2 regions of the Marinobacter sp. THAF197a genome follow, and region 2 is predicted to be linked to the other one. Evidence: riboswitches for the same ligand, from Rfam matches in the RefSeq annotation. Region 2 holds a riboswitch; the other holds the start of a gene.

Region 1 (10,590 bases), 1.5 Mb from region 2:
TTTATCAGTTTTAAATGGTAGGTAGGTCACATTCTGGCCCGCTACCACAAAGATTTTGCAGTTTTTAACAACTATGGCACAGGCAAAGCCGGGAGCAAGTCAGACTTTCAGGGCACTGTGGCGCCGTTTATGACAGAGACAACGAATTCAGTCGCAGCCTTCGCCCGCAGACCAGGCGGCGTGTTCCATAGGCAGGTGCCCAAACCGCAGGCAGTAATCCAGCCAATCAGCCAGGAACCCGTTGACCTGCACTTTTTCATCAGGATGATGCATAAACCGGTTCGGGTAATCGTTTACCGGCGCAATCTGGCGCTGACGGTAGCAACTGATCACCTCAGCCATGAGCGCGTCATGGTAGACCCGCACCGTTATTTGAGGGTTGTTCAGCCACCGGCCACTGTTGTGCACTTGCTCGAGCAGCAGGGTTTCAGTGAACTTTGCGGTTTGCAGGACTTCGATGCGCACCCGGCCCAAATACTGGCTTTCCCGGTGCAGCTCAAACTCGCAAACGGGCCTACCATCAACCTCCAACTGGCGCAGTTTGCGCAGGCGCTGGTAGTTGCCATCACACAGCGCACCCAGCTGACGTAGATCCGGCACATACGGCTTAGGCCGTTTTACCCACTCGGTCATGCCCGCCACTCCCGGCGCAGCCTGTCACGGTTCAGTTGCAGCCACTGTATCGCAATGATGGCGGCGGCGTTGTTAATACGGCCGTCGGCGACCATGGCAAAGCACTCTTCGGCGCTGACCACGTGGCTGAGAATGTCTTCATGTTCATGCTCCACGCCGAAAACTCCACCCGCCTCGGCCGTACTGACCTGGCCACAGTAGAGGTGAATCATTTCGGTGGTGCCGCCAGGAGAGACCAGGTAATCGCAAATTTTCTCAAGCCGACTGAAACTCAGCCCGGCTTCTTCCTGCCCTTCGCGTTGGGCCACGTCTTCCGGGCTTTCGCCGTCTTCGTTCATGCCGGCCACGAGCTCCAGCAACCAGGGCGACTGGTTACGGCCGAGCGCGCCGAGGCGGAACTGTTCCAGCAGCACCACTTCGTCCCGTTCCGGGTCGTAGGGGAGCACGCAAGTGGCGTCGCCGCGGACGAACAGCTCACGAGTGAAGGTAGGCATGTCGCGGCCGTCAAAGCGCGGGTGGGTCAGCCAGAGCTTGTCCATGCGGAAGAAGCCCTGAAAGACGGTTTCGCGTTTTTCGACGGTGACGTCGCTGGCGTTGAACTGGAACGGTTTCGGCATTCGTGTTTCCGGTTTGGTGTTCGGCTTGGAACGATAGCCTTAGGGGTTGCTTGGGTGCAAGTGTCTTACGGCTGGCTTTGGATTACGGTTCTGCCCACAGCCTGCTGAGCTTGGGAGGTGGGCGTGTCGGGTAGGGCCTCCAAAAACACGCTCCTTCGGCCCATCCCTGGGGCGCTTGGGCTCCGCCATCCCTGGCTCCGCACAGTTTTTGGAGGCCCTACCCGACACGCCCAGTCCAACATTGTGCAATCCGCTCAGAACGAATGCATAGGGTATGAGTAAAGCGATTACTGCAAAGGCCAGTAAGAGCCGGGGTGGTGGCCTTGTTCAGAAACGTGCGGAGCCAGGGATGGCGGAGCCCGAGACGCACAGGGACGTCTCGAGTCGTTTTCTGAACAAGGCCACCACCCCGGCTCTAAGCACCCAGCCAGAAGGCTAGGCGATCACGAACACCCAACTCAAACCTTGTCGTAAAGCTTGGAGCCAGACTCCACGAACTCCCGCGATTTGGCCTGCATCCCGGCATCAATCGCCGATACCTCATCGATGCCGTGTTCCGCTGCATAATCCCGCACTTCCTGCGAGATCTTCATGGAACAGAACTTCGGCCCACACATGGAGCAGAAGTGAGCCACTTTCGCCGATTCCTTGGGCAGGGTCTCGTCGTGGAAAGCGCGGGCGGTGTCCGGGTCCAGGCCGAGGTTGAACTGGTCTTCCCAACGGAACTCGAAACGGGCCTTGGACAAGGCGTTATCGCGGATCTGGGCCCCCGAATGGCCCTTGGCCAGATCGGCCGCGTGGGCGGCGATTTTGTAGGTGATGATGCCGGTTTTTACATCATCCTTGTTCGGCAGCCCCAGGTGCTCCTTCGGGGTAACGTAGCAGAGCATGGCGCAGCCGAACCAGCCAATCATGGCCGCACCAATTCCGGAAGTGATGTGGTCGTAGCCTGGAGCAATATCCGTGGTCAGTGGGCCAAGGGTGTAGAACGGCGCTTCATCGCAGCATTCCAGCTGCTTGTCCATGTTCTCTTTGATCAGGTGCATGGGTACATGGCCGGGGCCTTCGATCATGCACTGGACGTCGTGCTTCCAGGCAATTTTGGTGAGCTCGCCCAGGGTTTCCAGTTCGCCGAACTGGGCGGCGTCGTTGGCATCCGCGATAGAACCGGGGCGCAGTCCGTCGCCGAGGCTGAAGGACACGTCGTAGGCCTTCATGATTTCGCAGATGTCTTCGAAGTGCTCGTACAGGAAGCTCTCTTTATGGTGAGCCAGGCACCATTTGGCCATGATGGAGCCACCGCGAGACACGATACCCGTGGTACGTTTCGCGGTCAGCGGCACGTGATGAAGCCGCACACCGGCGTGGATGGTGAAGTAATCCACCCCCTGCTCTGCCTGTTCAATTAACGTGTCCCGGAAGATTTCCCAGGTCAGGTCTTCGGCCACGCCGCCCACTTTCTCCAGGGCCTGGTAGATCGGCACGGTGCCAATGGGCACCGGAGAGTTGCGGATGATCCACTCGCGGGTTTCGTGGATATTCTTGCCGGTGGACAGGTCCATCACCGTGTCGGAACCCCAGCGGATACCCCAGGTCAGTTTCTCGACTTCGTCTTCGATGGACGAGGTGACCGCCGAGTTGCCGATATTACCGTTGATCTTCACCAGGAAGTTACGGCCGATGATCATCGGCTCTGTTTCCGGGTGGTTGATGTTGGCGGGAATAATCGCCCGGCCCCGGGCCACTTCGTCGCGAACAAACTCGGGGGTGATCTCTGGTGGCAGATTGGCACCGAAAGACTGGCCTGGGTGCTGGTCCGCCAGCAGACCATTTTCGCGGGCTTCCTGCAATTTCATGTTCTCTCGGATGGCGATGTATTCCATCTCCGGGGTGATGATGCCCTGGCGGGCGTAGTGCATCTGGGACACGTTTTTACCCGGCTTCGCTCGCAGGGGTTTACGCTCATCCATAAAACGCAACGGGTCGAGCTGCGGGTCTTTCATCCGGCGACGGGTGAATTCGGAGGTGTAACCGTCCAGCTGCTCCACATCGCCCCTCTCGGCGATCCAGTTGGCGCGAACCGGCGGCAGGCCTTTTCTCAGGTCAATGGAGGCCTCAGGGTCGGTGTAAGGCCCGGAAGTGTCGTACACAACGACCGGTGGGTTCTTTTCGCCGCCCATTTCCGTGGGGGTGTCTCCCACAGTAATTTCCCGCATAGGCACACGCAGATCAGGTCGGCTACCCTGCACGTATATTTTTCGTGAGCTTGGTAATGGTTTGATTGCTGCGGAGTCCACTTTCGCGGAGTCGCTGAGGTAAGCTGGCAAGTCCGTCATGATCTGCTCCCGTTGAGGCTGATGGTGTCGGGTCGCGTATGACGGAGTTACGACAAGATGCCACCAAAGGCATGTTGACGCGGTTCATATGGTCTTAATTCCTACGCCGGTATTATCCGGATCAGGTCGCGGGTTCTGCGTTGCAATCTCAGCCGATCACCATGTTCTGGCAATTCGGCACCCCGTCAAGACGCGATAAGTATTTTGTTTTGCTCACAAAATGGTTGAGCTATGCAAGTGTAGAGGCCGGACTGATTATTGTCCATAATGGTCAACCAATACCTTTGGGTCATTGCCGGGCAGATTCCCGGAGTTAGTTTTTCAGGAGAAACAATGAAGAAACGTCTACTTCCAGGATTGATCACCCTGCTCGCAGCCCAGCCTGCCTTTTCTCTGGATTTGATGGAAACCTACGAGAAGGCGCTATCATACGATTCGGGCATTGCCTCCGCGCTGGCACAATTCCAGGCGCAACAGGCGGCCAGCGATGTCAGCAGGAGCACACTTCTGCCGCAAGTCGGCGCGTTTGCTGAGGCCAACCACACCGATTTCGACGCCAAGAATGGCCCGGGAGACAGCTATAAGGCCCTGAACTACGGCGTTCGGCTGAGCCAACCGGTGTTTCGTGCCGACAGCTGGTTCCGCTACGATGCCAGTCAGTTCCAGACCGAGGCCGCCCAGGCTCAGTACAACCTGGCCCAACAGCAGCTGATACTGGACGTCGCCACCGCTTACTTCAACGTGCTGCGTGCCCAGGATACGGTGACAACCGCACGCGCCACCGAAGCAGCCATTCAGCGGCAATACGAGCAGGCTCAGGAACGCTTTGATGTCGGCCTGATTGCCATCACCGAGGTCTATGAGGCCCGCGCCAGTTACGATGACAGTAAAAGTCAGCGCATCGCCGCTGAAAACCAGCTCAACGTTGCCCGTGAACAACTGGCGCGTTTGACTGGCGAATATGCAGAGGATCTGGAAAACCTGCGCGAGAACTTCCCGCTTGGCCGACCGGAGCCGATGGACCCTTCCGCCTGGGAAAACACCGCGCTCGAGCAGAACTGGGTTATCCAGTCTGCGCTGTATCAGCTGAATGCCAATGAAGCCAACCTGAAGGTTGCGAAATCTGGCCACCTCCCCACGCTTGACCTGTTTGCATCTTATGGCAAGTCTGAACTGGATGGAGCCAAGAATACTCAGCAGGAAGGCACACAAGGCGTGATTGGCCTTGAGCTGAATGTTCCACTCTACATGGGCGGTGGCACACAAGCCGGCGTGCGCCAGCAGCGCTCGCTGGTTACCGCCGCTCAGGAAGACCTGAACACAACGCGCCGGGATGTTCGGGTAAATACACGCAGCCTGTACCTGACCGTAAACAATAACGTTGAAACCGCCTCGGCTCTGGAGCAGACCATCATCTCCCGCCGCAGTGCGCTGGACGCGACCCGTGCCGGTTACGATGTGGGAACCCGGAACATTGTGGAAGTGCTGGATGCCGAGCGGGCGTATTACGTGGCCCTTCGGGATTATGCCAATGCCCGTTACGATTACGTGATCAACACGTTACAGCTGAAACAGGCGGCAGGCACTCTGAGCCCGCAAGACCTGATTGAACTGAACAACTGGCTCAGCGCCAACGCCAGGGGCATCGAAGCTCTGGCAGAAGAAGATCTGACCCTGGACGACCCCACGCAGTAATGGCGCCGTCGTCCGTGTGATTCCGGTGGCGACTGCCCCGGAATCACAGCCTTTCTATAATCCCCTCAACCACCCGGTCTAATGCGCCCCGGTTTTTGTTAACCACCGCCAGCGCCCGCTCTCCATAGGCTTTGCGTTCCACCGGGTTGGCAAACAATAGATTGATCGCCCGAGCCAGGTCGTCTGCCCCCTGAACCAACTGCACCCCCTGGTCTGCCAACAACCGTTCGTAGATGGTCTCGAAATTGAACACATGAGGCCCGGAAAACACAGGGATACCCCAGGCTGCCGGCTCTAGCGGATTGTGACCGCCCCGTTCGATCAGTGAACCACCCACAAAGGCAAGGTCGCTGGCTCCGTAGAGCATCATCAGCTCCCCCATGGTATCGGCCAGATAAACCTGCGCGCCCGAGGCACTCTGCCCCTGAGATCGCCGTGCAACCTGAAAGCCCAACTCCTGTGCCATGACCGCCACGGCGTCAAAGCGTTCCGGGTGGCGCGGCACAATAATCAACAGGGCATCAGGGTGTCCCGCAAGCACCAATCGGTGAGCCTGAAGCAGCTGTTCATCCTCGCCACAGTGTGTGCTGCCGGCGATCCAGACCGGACGTGGGCCAAGTGTGGTACGAAAACTTTCAGAGGCAAGCCGGACATCCTCCGGGATGTCGACATCGAACTTCACACTGCCCGTCACCTCGACGTGGCTTGCCGCAACCCCAATTCGACGAAAGCGTTCTGCATCAGGTTCTGCCTGGGCAGCCACCCAGGTGATACTTTTCATGATCGGCGCCGCCAGCCCCCTGACCCGCTCGTAGCCCCGGGCCGAGCGCTCCGACAGCCGGGCGTTGATCAGAAACACCGGCACGTTTTTGCGGCGGCACTGGCTGATCATATTGGGCCAGATCTCGGTTTCCATGATGACCAGAATGCGGGGATTGACCCGCCTCAGAAATCGACGGATGGCACCCGGTGTGTCGTATGGCGCGTAGGCATAGGTTACCCTGTTACCGAACATTTTCCGGGCCTGGGTAAGGCCGGTGTCGGTCATGGCGGTCATCAGAATGGTGGCACCGAGATTGCGCGCCAGCAGTCGACGCACCATGGGGCCGGCGGCGATGGTCTCGCCCACGGAGACCGCATGCACCCAGATGACGGGCCCGGGTATGGAAGGCACACGGCCCAGGCGATGCTGCCAGTCCTGCCTGAGCGCCGGCGCCTTGCGGCCCTGCCACCAAAGCCGGATGAGAATAAACGGCAGCGCCAGGCGAATCAGCAGGGAATAGATAAACTGGAACACGCAGGACTCCCGGCAAAACAGTGCGTTATCATAGGGCGAAAAATGTCGAGGGGTTGCATCTTGCCCCCGGGTTAAACGTTTGTCGATGCAGGATTCACGATTTTGAAAAAGAAGTACCGCAAACTTCCAAGGAATACCGACTATTCAGCTTACCGTCATCCTCGCTGGTGGCCAACCTGGCTGGGTATTGGCGTGATGTGGCTGGTTGCCCAACTGCCCATCCGGTTTCAATGGTGGCTGGGCAAGATGGTGGGATTGCTCGCCTGGAAACTGGCGAAAAGCCGGCGACACATTACCGAGGTCAACATCCGGCTGTGCTTCCCGGAGCTGAACGAACAGCAACAGACCGCCCTGGTGCGCAACGCATTTATCGCCAATGGTATCGGATTGATGGAGCTCGGCATTGCCTGGTTCCGGAACCCGGCCAAGCTGACCGGCATGACCCGCATTCACGGTATCGAACATTTCGAGAAAGCGCTGGAAGCCGGCAAGGGCGTGCTGCTATTGGGCGGCCATTACAGCACGCTCGACCTGGGTGGCAGCCTGGTCACCGAATACATAGAAGCCGACGTCATGCAGCGTGATCACAACAACCCTTTGATGAATGCCGTGATGACCAGGGCCCGGGGCCGGCGCTATGGCACAGTACTAGGTGCCCGCGACCTGCGCGGCCTGTTCCGTAGCCTCAAGAAAAATCGCGCCGTGTGGTACGCGACAGATCAGGACTACGGCCGCAAGGACATCGTGTTTGCCCCGTTCTTCGGCATTCCCACCGGTACCATCACAGCCACTTCGCGAATTGCTGAACGCAGCGGCTGCAAAGTCGTGCCCTTCAGCCATTTTCGCCGCGATGACAAGCCCGGCTATGACATCTATTTCCACCCCGCCCTTGAGAACTTCCCAAGCGGTGACGACCTGGACGACGCAACCCGGACCAACGCCGTTATTGAGCAAGAAATTCGCAAAGCGCCGGACCAATACCTGTGGATGCACCGGCGCTTTAAAACCCGCCCCGACCGAGAAGACCCTGGCTTTTACGGGCGCAAGCGCAAGGAATAATCCGTGAGCAATCACTCACAAGCACCGGTTGTCTGGCTGTTAACTGACAACAAGCCCGGCCACAAAAACCAACTCAAGGGGCTGGGCAATCGCCTGCGGGTGCTGACTGGCGCGGCGCTCTACTGGGTCAGTGCCGAAGAATACCCGGTACCTCTTTGGCGAGCCCTTCTGGGTGTGGCCCCTGCCATGGATACGGCACTGCCCAAACCAGACCTGATGGTCGCCGCAGGCACCGGCACTCACCGTTTATTACTGGCACTTCGGCGCCTGGGCAAGGCCAAAACCCTCGTACTGATGAAACCGGCCTTCCCACTGGGCTGGGTAGATGGCGCGATTATCCCGGCCCATGACGAGGTAAAGCCTGCTAACAACATCCTGCACACCGAAGGCGTGATCAACACCATCACACCCCTCGCCCGGCTAACCAGCAAACCGGAAGCCCTGATCCTGGTGGGTGGGCGCTCGGAACATTTCGATTGGGACGACGATGCCATTCTGAGCCAGGTAAGCGACCTGATAGCCCGCTACCCTCAGTGGCGCTGGACCATCACCGATTCCCGCCGCACGCCGGAAACGACCAGCGAGCGACTGGCCGAATTGCAGAGCCCGAAAATCTCCGTAGTGCATCACACCCGTACCCACGACGACTGGCTCAGCCACCAGCTCGCTGCTTCCCGCGCGGTCTGGGTAACGCCGGACAGCATTTCCATGGTGTGCGAAGCCGCCACTTCCGGCGTGCCCACCGGCCTGCTGAACCTGAATGCGCGTGCCAACAGCCGCGTGGCGAACGGAGTAAAACGCCTGACAGAGCGGGGGCTGATTGCCCACTGGGCAGACCATGCCAGCGTGATGGCCGAACAGGCAGAAAGGCATGAACGCCTCTGGGAAGCCGACCGGGCCGCCCGATGGGTGGCGGGTAACTATTTGGCTGCTTTTCAAAAATCAGGAAAGGAGGCCAGACAATGAAGATTCTCCAGGCTCTTCCGGCACTCTACAGTGGCGGCGTGGAGCGAGGCACCGTGGAGTTCGCCGCAGAACTGGTCAAGCGTGGTCATCAATCCTATGTAGTTTCCAACGGCGGCCCGATGGCGGAACAGGTTCGTGGCCAGGGGTCAATCCATATCCACATGCCCATCCACCGGAAAACGCCAGCGTCTTTCGGGCAGATCCTGCCCATGCGCAAGCTGTTACAGGAGCTGCAGCCTGACATTGTTCATGTCCGCTCCCGAATGCCCGCCTGGATTATCCACCTGGCCCTGAAGACTCTGCCTGCCGACCACCAGCCCGCCGTTGTCTCGACCTTTCACGGTATGTATTCCGTCAATCCCTACAGCGCCATCATGACAAGGGCGGACCAGATCATTGCCGTCTCCAATTGCGTGCGGGATTACGTGTTGAAGAATTTCGAGGTAGCGGAACACAAGCTGACGGTGATCCAGCGCGGCGTCGACATCGACGCCTTCCGCAACCGCGCCATAAATGATCAGTGGCTGGACATTCTCCTGTCCCGCTTCCCCCAACTGGCCGGCAAGAAAATCATTATGATGCCCGGCCGCATCTCCCGCTGGAAAGGCCAGCTGGACTACCTTGAAGCCATGGCCCGCATTGTCCGCCAGCGGCCGGATTGTCACGGCATCATCGTAGGCGGGGCCGAACCGGGAAAAGAACGATTCCTGCAGGAGCTTGAAAAAGAGCGCAGCCGGCTGGGCCTGACCGATAAAGTCACATTCCTTGGCCAGCGCAACGACATGACCAACCTGTATCTGTTCGCCGATGTGGTTTGCCACATGTCCACCAAGCCAGAACCCTTTGGGCGGACAGTAACCGAAGCCCTGGCGTCCGGCACGCCAGTGGTGGCCTACAACCGGGGCGGTGCGGCGGAAACGCTGCAGGCATGCTTTCGGGACGGACTGGTGACGCCGGATGATACCGGGGCGTTTGCCAGTGCGGTGTTGGGGCTGCTGGATAAACCCCGGCCGGAGATTGAGTTGCCAGAGCGGTTTTTGTTGAGGGCGCAGACGGAGGCGACGCTTCGGGTATACCAGCAGGCCCTGAACGGGAGGCCCGATTGAAGGTCGCCCTGATACTCGCAACGCCTAGTACTGCCTGGGGTGGCATGGAAAAACATGTGGCGGACCTGGCAGAAGCCCTCACGAGCCTCGGACATGAGGTGCACATAGTCGCCCATCCCGACTACCGCACGCACTTCCCATTCGCCGAGTTTCACCCGTGCCCAATGAAGCTGAGCCGAAACAACCCTTGGCTTCGCTGGTGCGTTTCCCGGATATTGAAGCGGGTTTCTCCCGATATCGCCCACGCCCACGGCAATAAAGCCGCCCTCATACTGGGCAGGTTGCCTCATCAGACCTGGCAAACCGTAGCCACGATTCACGGCAGCAAATCAAACCTTCGCCCGTTCCTTGTGCTGGACAAAGTCATCGCCGTAAGCCGGTCAATCTATGAGGGCCTGAGTCACCCGTCCCGTCATCTGATTTACAATGGAATCCGGAAGGAATTCCCGGATTCGCCCCATGGCAACTATCCACTCCCCGAAGCAACAAACGTCATTGCTGCCGGGAGACTGGAGCCAGTAAAGGGGTTCGACATGCTCGTTCAGGCCTGGAGCCTGATCCATAAGCGCTTTCCGACGGCACACCTAACACTGTTTGGTGACGGCTCTGAAGCCGGAAACCTGCATCGGCTGATTGACGATGAAGGCCTAAGACATTCGGTGACGATGGCAGGGCACCAAACAACGCTGGCATCGGCATTGTCCAATGCAGACTTGATGGTTCTCAGCTCAAGGCGGGAGGGATTCCCTTACGTATTGATAGAAGCCTTGATCGCGCGACTGCCGGTTGTCTCAACCCCGGTTTCCGGTAGTATCGACCTGCTTCCCGAAAACGCGCTCGCCAGGGACATTTCCGCGCCGGCTATCGCCGACGTCATCTCC
Region 2 (10,590 bases):
TCACTTCAACCTTCGGCAATACATCCGGTTCAACCAGAATGTCAGCAACCTGGCCTGGGACCAGGACAAGGGCCTCTGGCAGGCAACGACCACGGATGGCGATGTGTTTTCAGGGCGCACCGCAGTGATGGCCCAGGGGCCGCTTTCCAACCCCGGTTGGCCCGGTATCGCCGGCCTGGACGAGTTTGAGGGCAAGAAGATACACAGCGCCGCCTGGGATCACGATTACGACCTGAAGGGAAAGCGCATCGCGGTGATCGGCACGGGTGCCAGCGCCATACAGATCGTACCGGAGCTGGCCAAATGCGCCGGCAAGCTGACGGTATTTCAGCGCACTCCGCCGTGGATCATGCCACGGCCGGACTTCACCACACCGGACTGGAACAAGACGCTGTTCCGCAAAGCGCCCGTGAGTCAGACCGCCGTCCGCAAGGCACTCTATCTGGCCCATGAGTCCATGGCCTTGGCGGTCATCTGGAACTCGCCGCTGACCCGTTTTGCCGAACGCCTCGGGCGGTGGCACTTGCGCAAACAGGTGCCAGATCGCTGGCTACGCCGGCAACTGACCCCGGACTATCGCCTGGGCTGCAAGCGCATTCTGGTTTCCAACGACTACTACCCGGCCCTGCAGAAACCGAACACCAAGTTGATTACCTGGCCGATAGACCGGATAAGCCAACACGGCATCCGCACCGTGGAGGGCATCGAACACCAGTTCGACTGCATTGTGTTTGCCACCGGCTTCGAGGTGAGTAACGCAGGTACACCGTTCCCGATTACCGGCATCGACGGACGGTCACTGAATGAAGAATGGAACCGAGGCGCCCAGGCGTACAAGAGCATCAACGTGTCGGGCTACCCCAATCTGTTTTTTACCTTTGGGCCAAACTCCGGACCAGGCCATAACTCTGCACTGGTCTATATGGAATCCCAGATGGATTACATCGTCCGGAGCATTCGCACCATCAAGAGCCTCAAGCTCAAAGCCCTGGATGTTCGGCAATCGGCGCAGGACGACCACAACCGAAGCATCCAGAGCCGGCTGGCCAAAACCAACTGGAATTCCGGATGCCAGAGTTGGTACCTCACCGAGGATGGATTCAACGCGACGATGTACCCCGGCTTCGCAACACAATACGCGAAGCAGATGGCCGATCTGGAACTGAAGGATTATCGCCTGCTGGCAGAAGAGGCCGCGAGCGAGACCGTTTAAGGCCGCCCGACAGCCTCCTGAACCCCGGCACCCGGATACAACCACGCAATCAGCAAACTGACCAGGCTTGATGCCAGCAAGGCGCCAAGGAACGGCGCCAGCGTTGGAATGCTGTCCGGAAAACTCGCCGCCAGTGCACCGGCGGTGAAGCTCCCCTGGCTCACCCAGCCGGGAAGCACGGCACCGAGCAACCCTGCTACGCCACCGGCCACCGCAGCCAGCGGCGACATACGGCGCCACAATCCCAGCAAGACCGGCACCACAATCGCCGCACAGAGCAAGTCTGCGATCAGGAACAGCCGCAGCACTGAGAAGCCCTGAAGGGCCACCCACACCACCGGCACCATCAGTATCACCGTTGCCCAGCGGGCGGCGCGCACGGACAGGCCGCGCCTTCCCGAACTGGCCACCGCCATGGAAGCAATGGCGTTCTGCAAGGTATCGACACTGGATGCCACCAGCGTCACGGCCAGAACCAACGCCGGCAAAGCAAGCCAGGCCGGTGCGGCGGAGAGTAATGCGAAGAATGGAATGGGAGGCTCGCCCAGCGGTAACCCATGCATGGCCGCCAGCATCCCCAGGCCGCCAATGGCCATGACCACCAGGAAGGTGCTGACGCCGCCCAACCCCGCGCCGCGCCCAAGGGCACGGTCCGTTTCAGCAGCCCACACCCGCTGCCAATACCCTTGATGAAACAGGTTCGCGGCGGTCACCGCAATCACCAGAGTGAGCGCGACAGAAATCGCACTGCCAACCGGCACCGAAGGCATGACCGCCTCCGTTGGCATGGAAGGCAGCCAGTACCAGGCCACGCCACCCACAAGCAGCAACAGGGCCAACAACAACCAGGCCTGCCAACGGTCCGTAGCCAGGCTCGCCCTCAAGCCGCCGACAGAGGTATAAATCAGTGTGACCAGCGCCACACCGAGAATCACCAAAGCGGGCGGCACATCGGAAAGCAGCGCGGCAATGGCGCCGATAGCGGTGAGTTCGGCCGCCAGGAAACACGCCATGTAGGCTACCGACACCAACGACACCCAGCGTCTTACCCCGGCGCCATAGCAAGCCTCGGCGAACTCGCCGATACTCCGGCCTGCCGGTAACCGCTTACGGATGGCAGGACCATAGAACCCCAGCACCAGAAACGGTAACGCAGAGCCAACCGCATAACCCGCCAGCGCCACAGGCCCTACAAACGCGCCAATTTCCGGTGGCGCAAAAAGAATCCACGCCCCCATGCCGGAAGCAAGGAACGACAGCCCGATGGCCTGTGCACTCTGAGAATTTCGGGCGGTAACATAGTCATCCAGCAGACCATCCGCCCGCCGTGCCCGCAGGCCAAGAACAGCAAACCCGAGGAGCGCCGCGCTGAGCACGGCAACCGTTAGATAGAACAAGTCGCACTTCCTCCGCCGGTATTAACCGGATCAGGTTCCAGGGTCGGCGCTTGGCCCTCTCAGCCCCCGCATCGGCGGTGGGACTCCCCTGGCGACGAGTAAATGAAATGTTAAGCCAACTGTTGGATTATCAACAGTTGGCAGGCACGAGTGTAAAACCGATACTACTCGCTTACAACGGTCACGGGGACAGCCTGACTGATTCAGTACGCCAGTACCGGCAACCACCCGGCCAGTCCCATGAAGTGGAACAATACTGTCACCACACCGAAAACCAGCACCAGTGCGATAGCTGCCTGCCCACCCGGCGCCCTGAAGCCAACATCCCCACCTGCCAACGTTCGTGATTTACGGGCCAGAAGCGCGGGAATGATACAAGCCCACACAGCCGCTGCAGCACCGGCATAGCCGATAGCGAGCACGAAGCCGAAAGGGAACAGCAGTGACAGTACTAGCGGTGGCATAAAGGTGATTGCCCAGGTTTTGGTGCGGCCCTTTCGGTCGTTCGTGAAACCGAACAAGTCAGCCATGAAATCGAAGGTTCCCAGCCCGACACCGACAAAGGATGAGAGTATTGCCGCTGCAGAAAATGCGCTGATGGTGTTCGCCACCCGCTCCGAATCGATGGCAGACCCAAGGGCCGCCAACAGAGCATCCACGTTACCACCCTGGGCAACGACCGGCCCGAAATCCGCGCGGGGCAGATTGCCGAAAATGCTTACCAACCAGGCGAGATAAAATGCCAGCGCAATCGAAGTGCCACCGAGAATCGCCTTCTGCGCCTTTCTCTCCTCGCCATAATAGGCCCGCATCGAAGCAACGGAATGGTGGTAGCCAAAAGACGTCAGCGCCACCGGCAACAAAGCCAGAGCATAGGGCGCATAGTGGCCCTGCTGGCTAGCAGTATCGTACAGAACACTGAAATCAATTCGGGCGGCAAGGCCGGATACCCCCAGCACAAAGCTCAGCAACATAAAGGTAACCAGCACCACCGACAGCCGATCCACCGCCCGGGTTGAATGCCAGACCACCAGAGAAAACACCGCAACAAAGGCAACCGAGGCCAGCTTGCTGCTGAGCCCGGTCACACCCTGAATAATCAGCCCGGATGATGTGATGTAGGCATAAAGCAGAATACCGCCAACAAAGTAGACCATCAGGTTACTGAAAACATTCACTCGCGGCCCAAGCATGGCTTTGGTGACGGTATTGAACGACGCCCTCAGGTCATGGTGTTTCAGCGCCTCCAGCAGCATCCAGCCGGATAGCGTCATCACCACCATGGTGAGCAGCAATGCAAAGCTGGACCACAAAGTCCAGGCGCCGGCTCCGGAGCTGGGCAAGCCAAGCATGCCAGCCCCAACACAAACGCTGGCGATAATACAGGCGCCTCCAATCGCGGAGGGCGTGCGCGCGGAGGCGACGCTTTCTTCCATATTTGAAGCCCAGTTACTACAGCTTTAACGAATTTATCGGCCAGGCCAGGAAGGCCATACCATCGGGATGGCAGAGGGCCTTGGCAGGGTTTTCGCCGGGGTTTTCCAGCCGGAGAATTAGCGCAAGGTCTTCAGTGCAGCGGCCCACTTGGCCAGTTCCGTCAGCATGGGAGACGCTGAACCGGTATGGTGCTGGGTCGGCTGGAATTTGCGATTGTCATCCAGCAACTCCCAGGGCATCTGCACCATCACGCTCTCAACCATCGGCATCATCTTCACCGTGGTGACCAGTTGCTTGGCCATTTGCGCAGAACGGAGGCCGCCGGAGACACCGCCGTAACTGACAAAGGCACAAGGCTTGTAATTCCACTCGTTGTAAACGTAGTTAATCGCATTCATGAACGACGGCGGCGGGCAGAAGTTGTATTCGGGAATCACAAACACGTAGGCATCTGCCTTGGCGACGCTCTCAGACCAGGCCTTGGTGTGGTCATGCTGGTACTGTTGCTGCCGGGGATGGTTAGGTTCGTCATAAACCGGCAGGTTAAACTCCGCCAGGTCTACCAGCTCGCTGGCAAAGCTGCCCTGCTCGTTGGCAAAACCGTTAAACCATTCGGCGATGGATGGGCCAACACGGCCGGGGCGGGTGCTGCAGATGATGGTTTGTAGCTTGAGAGGCATAGCAGGATTCCTTTTGCTTAATTGACAGACCGCCAATGCAGTCCAGGCAAGATACCTGCCCGGACTGCATTCGTTGAGATAGCCATCAGTCTAGCGCCAGATGCCCACTGTGGGTAACAGAAGCTTTTGTCGCATTCATTCAGTTTTACTGACTCACGGACTTAATACCCACCAGCACATCGCCAATCACATGATCAATTACCACGATAGGTTGAGAATCCATAAGGGCTCAGCAGCAGCGGCACATGGTAGTGATCCAACGCGGCATCCATGGTGAAGACCACTGGGATTTCCGGGAAGAAGGTGCTGGTGTTCTGTTTTGCAAACCAGTCACCTGTTGCAAACACCACTCGGTAGGTTCCCTCAACCAGGCGTTCTCCATCCGGATACAACTCTCCAATACGGCCTTGTTCGTTGGTTACCGCCTGATTCAACTCAACCCACTGGCCGCTCTCTTTGCGCTCCAGGGTGACAGTCACATCCGGTGACGGCAGGCCGTTTTCGATATTCAGAACGTGCACGCTCAACGGGTTACCCGCCGCAAACGCCATGCTGGAAGTACCGGCAATCAACATACCCGCAACAACAGATTTCATAGAAAACATACTGTTTACTCCTCGAATGCATTCAGTTTTTCAGGGTTTGGATAGCTGCAACAGCGCAGCCTTCATCAATGGCAGAACCACCGGCACCGGCTACGCCGATAGCTCCAATGACTTCGCCGCTCAACCGCACCGGCACTCCGCCACCGAGCAATAGAAGTTCGCTCACGGTCGCCAGGTTCTCGGATTCCGGATTGCCTCTGGCAATATTGGAGAGCTCACGACTGGCCGTTTTGGTGGACAGGGATGTAAATGCTTTGCGCTGGGCGGCCAGAGTATTGTGTGGCCCTATGTTGTCGTCTCGCTGGAGCGCGACGAGATTCCCACCACGATCTACAACCGCCACCACTGCCGTTCGGTTATCGGCATGGCAGGCGTCCAACGTGGCCCCAATCAGATAGTTCGCAAGCTCCAGAGACATGTTCTGCTGATGCAGCGGCTCGGGCTCAGCAAGAGCTGCGCTGGATGCCAACACAAGTCCAGAGATCAGGCCTTTTCCTATTGTGTGTCTTTTCATTGGGTGTTCTCCGCTTCGGTTTCGTAGCGCAGAATGGACGACCAACGGGAACAGAATGCGAACAGCTTTATTAACTTTTATTCACTGAAATACAGCTTCGATTTCTCCAATCTTTCGTACCCTGACGCAGTAATCTCGCGTCTGATTTCCGGAGGCCCGATGCGTATTCTTGTCGTTGAAGACGAAGTGAAAGCAGCAGAATACCTGCGCAAAGGCCTCACGGAGTCTGGATACCTGGTGGAAGTCGCCAATACCGGGCTTGATGCAAGGCATTTGATCGAAGAGGAGAACTTCGATCTGGTCGTTATGGACATCATGCTTCCGCAACTGAATGGCTGGCAGTTACTGGAGCTTCTCAGGAAACGTTCCAACACGCCGGTCCTCTTCCTGACCGCCCGAGACTCAGTAGAAGATCGGGTTCGCGGCCTGGAATCAGGAGGCGACGACTACCTGGTCAAACCTTTTTCTTATGCGGAGTTTCTGGCGCGCGTTCGTTCGCTCTTGAGACGAGGCGGACCTACCAGGGAGCTGGACCATTTGGTGGTAGCAGACCTGGAGCTGGATTTAACAAGCCGCACAGTCACACGAGGCGGCAAAACCATAGCCCTTACCCCTCGGGAGTTTTCGCTTTTACACCTGCTACTTACCCATCAGGAACAGGTTCTGGCCAGAACCGATATTGCCACCCAGCTCTGGGACATGAACTTTGATAGCGACACAAAAGTTGTCGACGTTGCGGTCAGGCGGCTGAGAGCAAAGGTTGATGATGGCTTTGCCTTGCGGCTTATCCATAACGTCCGGGGAGTCGGTTACGTCCTCAGGGCAGGGGCTCACTCGTGAGAAATCTCCCGCTCAGCCAGCGATTGGCACTGATGTTTGCCGCAATCTGCTTGCTCACTCTCAGCTCTATCGGCTTTTTTCTGTACTCCTCCCTGGCAAAAGAGCTTGCCTGGCGGGACGATCAGACGCTGCTCGGGCGCCTGGAACGCATGGAGGCACTGCTCAATAGCACAGAATCGGTCTCCGAGCTCCAGGACCAACCCCAGCTTTATGCCAATATGCTCGGCAATACAGACAACGTTCTCTGGGTGATCAGCCAACAGGGCAACACACTGATTGAAATCAATCCGCCAGGCCTGCCTGTCCCCTCCCCTGCCCAGCCGGGTTTGGTCCGTTTTTACACAGGAGAAACGCCGCTTCGTTATCGGGCGGCAACCGCTACCATTCGCATAGCCGATCAGGAACTCACGCTGGTGGCGGGCAGAACCCTGAGCGAGAGAGATCGAATGCTGGCGAGTTATCAATGGACACTCTGTTGGGCCATTGCCCTTGGCACAGCCATCGTCGCGCTGCTCGGGTGGCTGATCAGTTACCGGGCACTCGGCCCGGTAAAGCAAATGTCCGACACCATTGCCCGTATTCGATCAAACACTCTGAACATGCGTTTACAGGTAGCCGATCACGCTCCCGAAATCCGACAATTGCAGGCTCGCCTGAACGCCATGATCGACCGTCTGGAAAGCGGCTTTGACCAGCTTGCTCGATTTTCAGAAGACTTGGCTCACGAAATGCGCACCCCGCTCAATAATCTGATCGGGCATACCCAGCAGTGCCTGTCGAAGCCTCGAAGCAACGAGGAGTACCAGGCGTTGCTGCTGTCGAACCTGGAAGAGCACGAACGCCTGGCTCGGGTTATCAACAGCATGTTGTTTCTGGCGCGAACAGAACAATCCGAAATAACTCCGGACCAGCAAGCGTTTGCCATCCAGCCAGTGGTTGACCAACTGATAGGCTATTTCTCGGGGGTCGCTGAAGAGGCTAGTACTACGCTGACCAACAAAACCGAGGGCACCCTGGTCGCATCGAGCGAGCTGGTACAACGGGCACTGGCAAACCTGCTGGATAATGCGCTGCGATATGGAGAAAGTGGCGGCTCCGTAGAGATTCGAAGCCACAAGGAAGACAGCTCTATACACCTGACGGTCTTCAATACCGGTGATCCAGTCGCTGATGACGACCTGCCTCGGCTGTTTCACCGATTCTATCGTTGCGACCCGGCGAGGCAGACGATGGCAGAATCCGGAGGGCTCGGGCTCGCTATTGTCTATGCAATCATGAAGCATCATGGCGGCCATGCGACTGTTCGCAATGTTCATGGCGGCGTAGAAGCTGAATTGATATTCCCAGTGTTGCCTCAATAAGACTCAGCAGGCCGAGTAGTTCATCGCCCATCTTCACCAGAAAGACGGCGGTCCACCCACCGATGGTAGAGTTGAGCAAGCGCGGGCCGAATGACCGGCAAGCTAATTAACCAGGCCACCGGTTTCAGCAACGGCACCCGAGACATCAGCAAGATGTAGGCATCCATTTCCCTATGGATGGTGCCGTCACCATCTTTGACGTGCAGCTCTCTAAGGGCCTTGTCCGGATCTATACCCTGCTGCCGCAGCTCTTCGTCACGGCCGGTAATATCCAGCCACTCCACAGACTCACCGGTCCGCCCCGCCAGTTTTTCATACCAGCGGCGATCCTTGATGCAGGCCGGGCAGGAACCATCATAGAATACCAACAGTTTGTCCTGGGCATGCGTCATAACGCCTCCCTTTTGTTAAAACTATGGCAACGCCCGGGGCTCGCGCCCCTTACTTTCGCTCAGAGGTGAGCTGGAACAGAAACTTGTCCAAATCCCTCACTTCCTCCAGACAAAGGCTATGTTCCATACCATAGCAGTAATACTCCGGCTCATACCCAAGATCCTGCAGCTTTTGCTGCGCCGCAAGGCCCAGATGCTCCGCTACAATCGGATCAAATTGGCCGTGCCCGATGAAAATCGGCAGTTTTCGATTGGCTTCACTTAACTGAATGGAGTCAGCCGTAGCGAAGTAGGTAGACAGCGCAAACAGGCCACCCAGCCGCTCCGGGTAACTCAGCGCCAGCTCATAGGCCACAGCGCCACCCTGGGAGAAACCACCCAGAATAATGCTCTCGCTGGCAATACCCCGCTCCCGTTCCTGCTGAATAAGCTCGGCCACCATGCCGGCAGAAGCACGTAGTTGCTCAGTGTCTACCTTACGGTCCACATCCATGGCCAGGATGTCGTACCAGGCGGGCATGACCATGCCCGCGTTGATGGTGACTGGCAATTCAGGCGCATGCGGAAATATAAAGCGCACAGCCTGCTCCCGGGAGAAACGAAATTCCGGAACTACGGGTTCGAAATCATGGCCACTGGCGCCCAGGCCATGTAGCCAGATAATGGTGATTTGGGGGTTGTCGCCGGTATCGATTTGCAGGGTGTTCAGGGCTGTCATCGGGCCTCCGGAAGATCAGGTAATAACCGGCGACTTTAACATTTTCTGAGTCAGCGAGCCCAAAGATCCTTGCGGATGCTCACCCACAGCTTACGAAACTCGACAGCGGCCGGGCTATTTGGCGCCAGCAGCTCAAGCGGCTGTCCTTCCTCTCCCATGCGTTCAACCGCACTGGCATAGGGCACCGCCGCTGGAACTTGGTGCCCGAACAACTCACTCCCTTGGGCCAGTATCTCCCTGTGCAAATTTTTGCGCCGGTCCACCATTGAGAAAAACGGCCGCAGCTTCTTGCTCCCCAGCTTCTTGTCTTTCACAAACTCCCGTAACTGGTTCCAGCTGTTTAGTGACAGCCAGGTCGGAACCATGGGCACGTAGACCTTGTCCGCCACCTCCAGTACCTGTTCGGTCAGCCGGGAAAGCGTTGGCGGGCAGTCCAGGATAACCAGACTGGTATCCTCTGAAAGCGGTGCCAGCAGATCCTTCAGGGCGTTGTGCCCTTCTTCCTGCTCCAGCTTGATATCGAAGTTACGAAAGCTGCTGTGGGCGGGAATGAAATCCAGGTTGGGGTAGACGTCTTCGTGGATGAAGCGGGCGATGGGGGATTTGCCTTCCAGCAGTTTGGACAGCTTGCGGCCCTTGACCATCTCGGCGCCGGCCAGGTAGAAGCTGGCAGCTCCTTGCGGGTCCAGATCCCAAAGCAGGGTGCTGATATTCTCGCGGCTGGCCAGGTAGGCCATGTTGACGGCAGCGGCAGTTTTACCCACGCCACCTTTGGGGCTATAGAAGGCAATTATTCTCATGACGGAGGCTCCTGCCGTGTCTGGTGTTAACAAACACTACAGGATAACAGCCACCCGCGAGGCTTCTATGAAGCTTTTATGACAGAGTAATCGCTGGACCGGGTGTGTCGCGGGTAAGAAGGGCTTTCGTAAAACCACGCTCACGCGGCTTTGCGGAAGCCCTCCATCCGCACGGCCTTGTCCCGGTTGCGCTTGTATTTGGTTTTGTCTTCAACCACCCGCATCTGATATTTTGGCGTTCTCAGTTCTCGTTGCACAGCGCTGTGCTGTGTGGCTTTCGCCTGTTTCTTCGCCATTTCGGTTTCTCCTCGTTTGGCTACGTTTTCACGGTGCGTATGATACCACTTTCCTGACTTTCGTGAGCGTAAGCAATGACACTCACGGTGTGGCTCACATTTCTAGCCGCAGCGGCCCTGACCAGCGTCAGGCGTCCTGGAAAGACCTTTTGATCATAGGTAGTTCTGAGTAATTGTGCGGCCACCGCGATTGCCGTCAAATACTCCGACATCAACCAGGTAGCCAACAACATGCTGATTGCCTCTCTCGCCATTCTTGCCGGTCTTGCCCTTCTGGTCTGGAGTGCAGACCGCTTCGTTGAGGGTTCGGCCGCTGCGGCTGGCCATTTCGGAATGC

The links. A riboswitch is a leader RNA that binds a small molecule or an ion and turns the genes downstream of it on or off. The one in region 2 is predicted to bind thiamine pyrophosphate.
Region 1: linked by a shared signal. The riboswitch ahead of thiC (phosphomethylpyrimidine synthase ThiC) and the one ahead of FIV08_RS15850 (sodium:solute symporter family transporter) in region 2 are both predicted to bind thiamine pyrophosphate.

The regions. Positions count from the first base shown of each region.
Region 1 is NZ_CP045324.1:662,445-673,034, reverse strand. Features, by position in the region: gene FIV08_RS03110 (DUF1249 domain-containing protein) at 148-633, opposite strand; gene FIV08_RS03105 (NUDIX domain-containing protein) at 630-1,250, opposite strand; gene thiC (phosphomethylpyrimidine synthase ThiC) at 1,709-3,586, opposite strand; TPP riboswitch at 3,668-3,781, opposite strand; gene FIV08_RS03095 (TolC family outer membrane protein) at 3,920-5,281, shown strand; gene waaA (lipid IV(A) 3-deoxy-D-manno-octulosonic acid transferase) at 5,325-6,578, opposite strand; gene lpxL (LpxL/LpxP family Kdo(2)-lipid IV(A) lauroyl/palmitoleoyl acyltransferase) at 6,681-7,637, shown strand; gene FIV08_RS03080 (mitochondrial fission ELM1 family protein) at 7,641-8,603, shown strand; gene FIV08_RS03075 (glycosyltransferase family 4 protein) at 8,600-9,709, shown strand; gene FIV08_RS03070 (glycosyltransferase) at 9,706-10,590, shown strand, end outside.
Region 2 is NZ_CP045324.1:3,403,837-3,414,426, forward strand. Features, by position in the region: gene FIV08_RS15845 (flavin-containing monooxygenase) at 1-1,213, shown strand, start outside; gene FIV08_RS15850 (sodium:solute symporter family transporter) at 1,210-2,610, opposite strand; TPP riboswitch at 2,600-2,710, opposite strand; gene FIV08_RS15855 (aromatic amino acid transporter) at 2,814-4,046, opposite strand; gene FIV08_RS15860 (NADPH-dependent FMN reductase) at 4,164-4,727, opposite strand; gene uraH (hydroxyisourate hydrolase) at 4,922-5,332, opposite strand; gene FIV08_RS15870 (GlcG/HbpS family heme-binding protein) at 5,355-5,846, opposite strand; gene FIV08_RS15875 (heavy metal response regulator transcription factor) at 6,006-6,686, shown strand; gene FIV08_RS15880 (heavy metal sensor histidine kinase) at 6,683-8,047, shown strand; gene FIV08_RS15885 (thiol-disulfide oxidoreductase DCC family protein) at 8,068-8,439, opposite strand; gene FIV08_RS15890 (alpha/beta hydrolase) at 8,489-9,157, opposite strand; gene FIV08_RS15895 (ParA family protein) at 9,208-9,957, opposite strand; gene FIV08_RS19750 (hypothetical protein) at 10,098-10,253, opposite strand; gene FIV08_RS15900 (calcium/sodium antiporter) at 10,485-10,590, shown strand, end outside.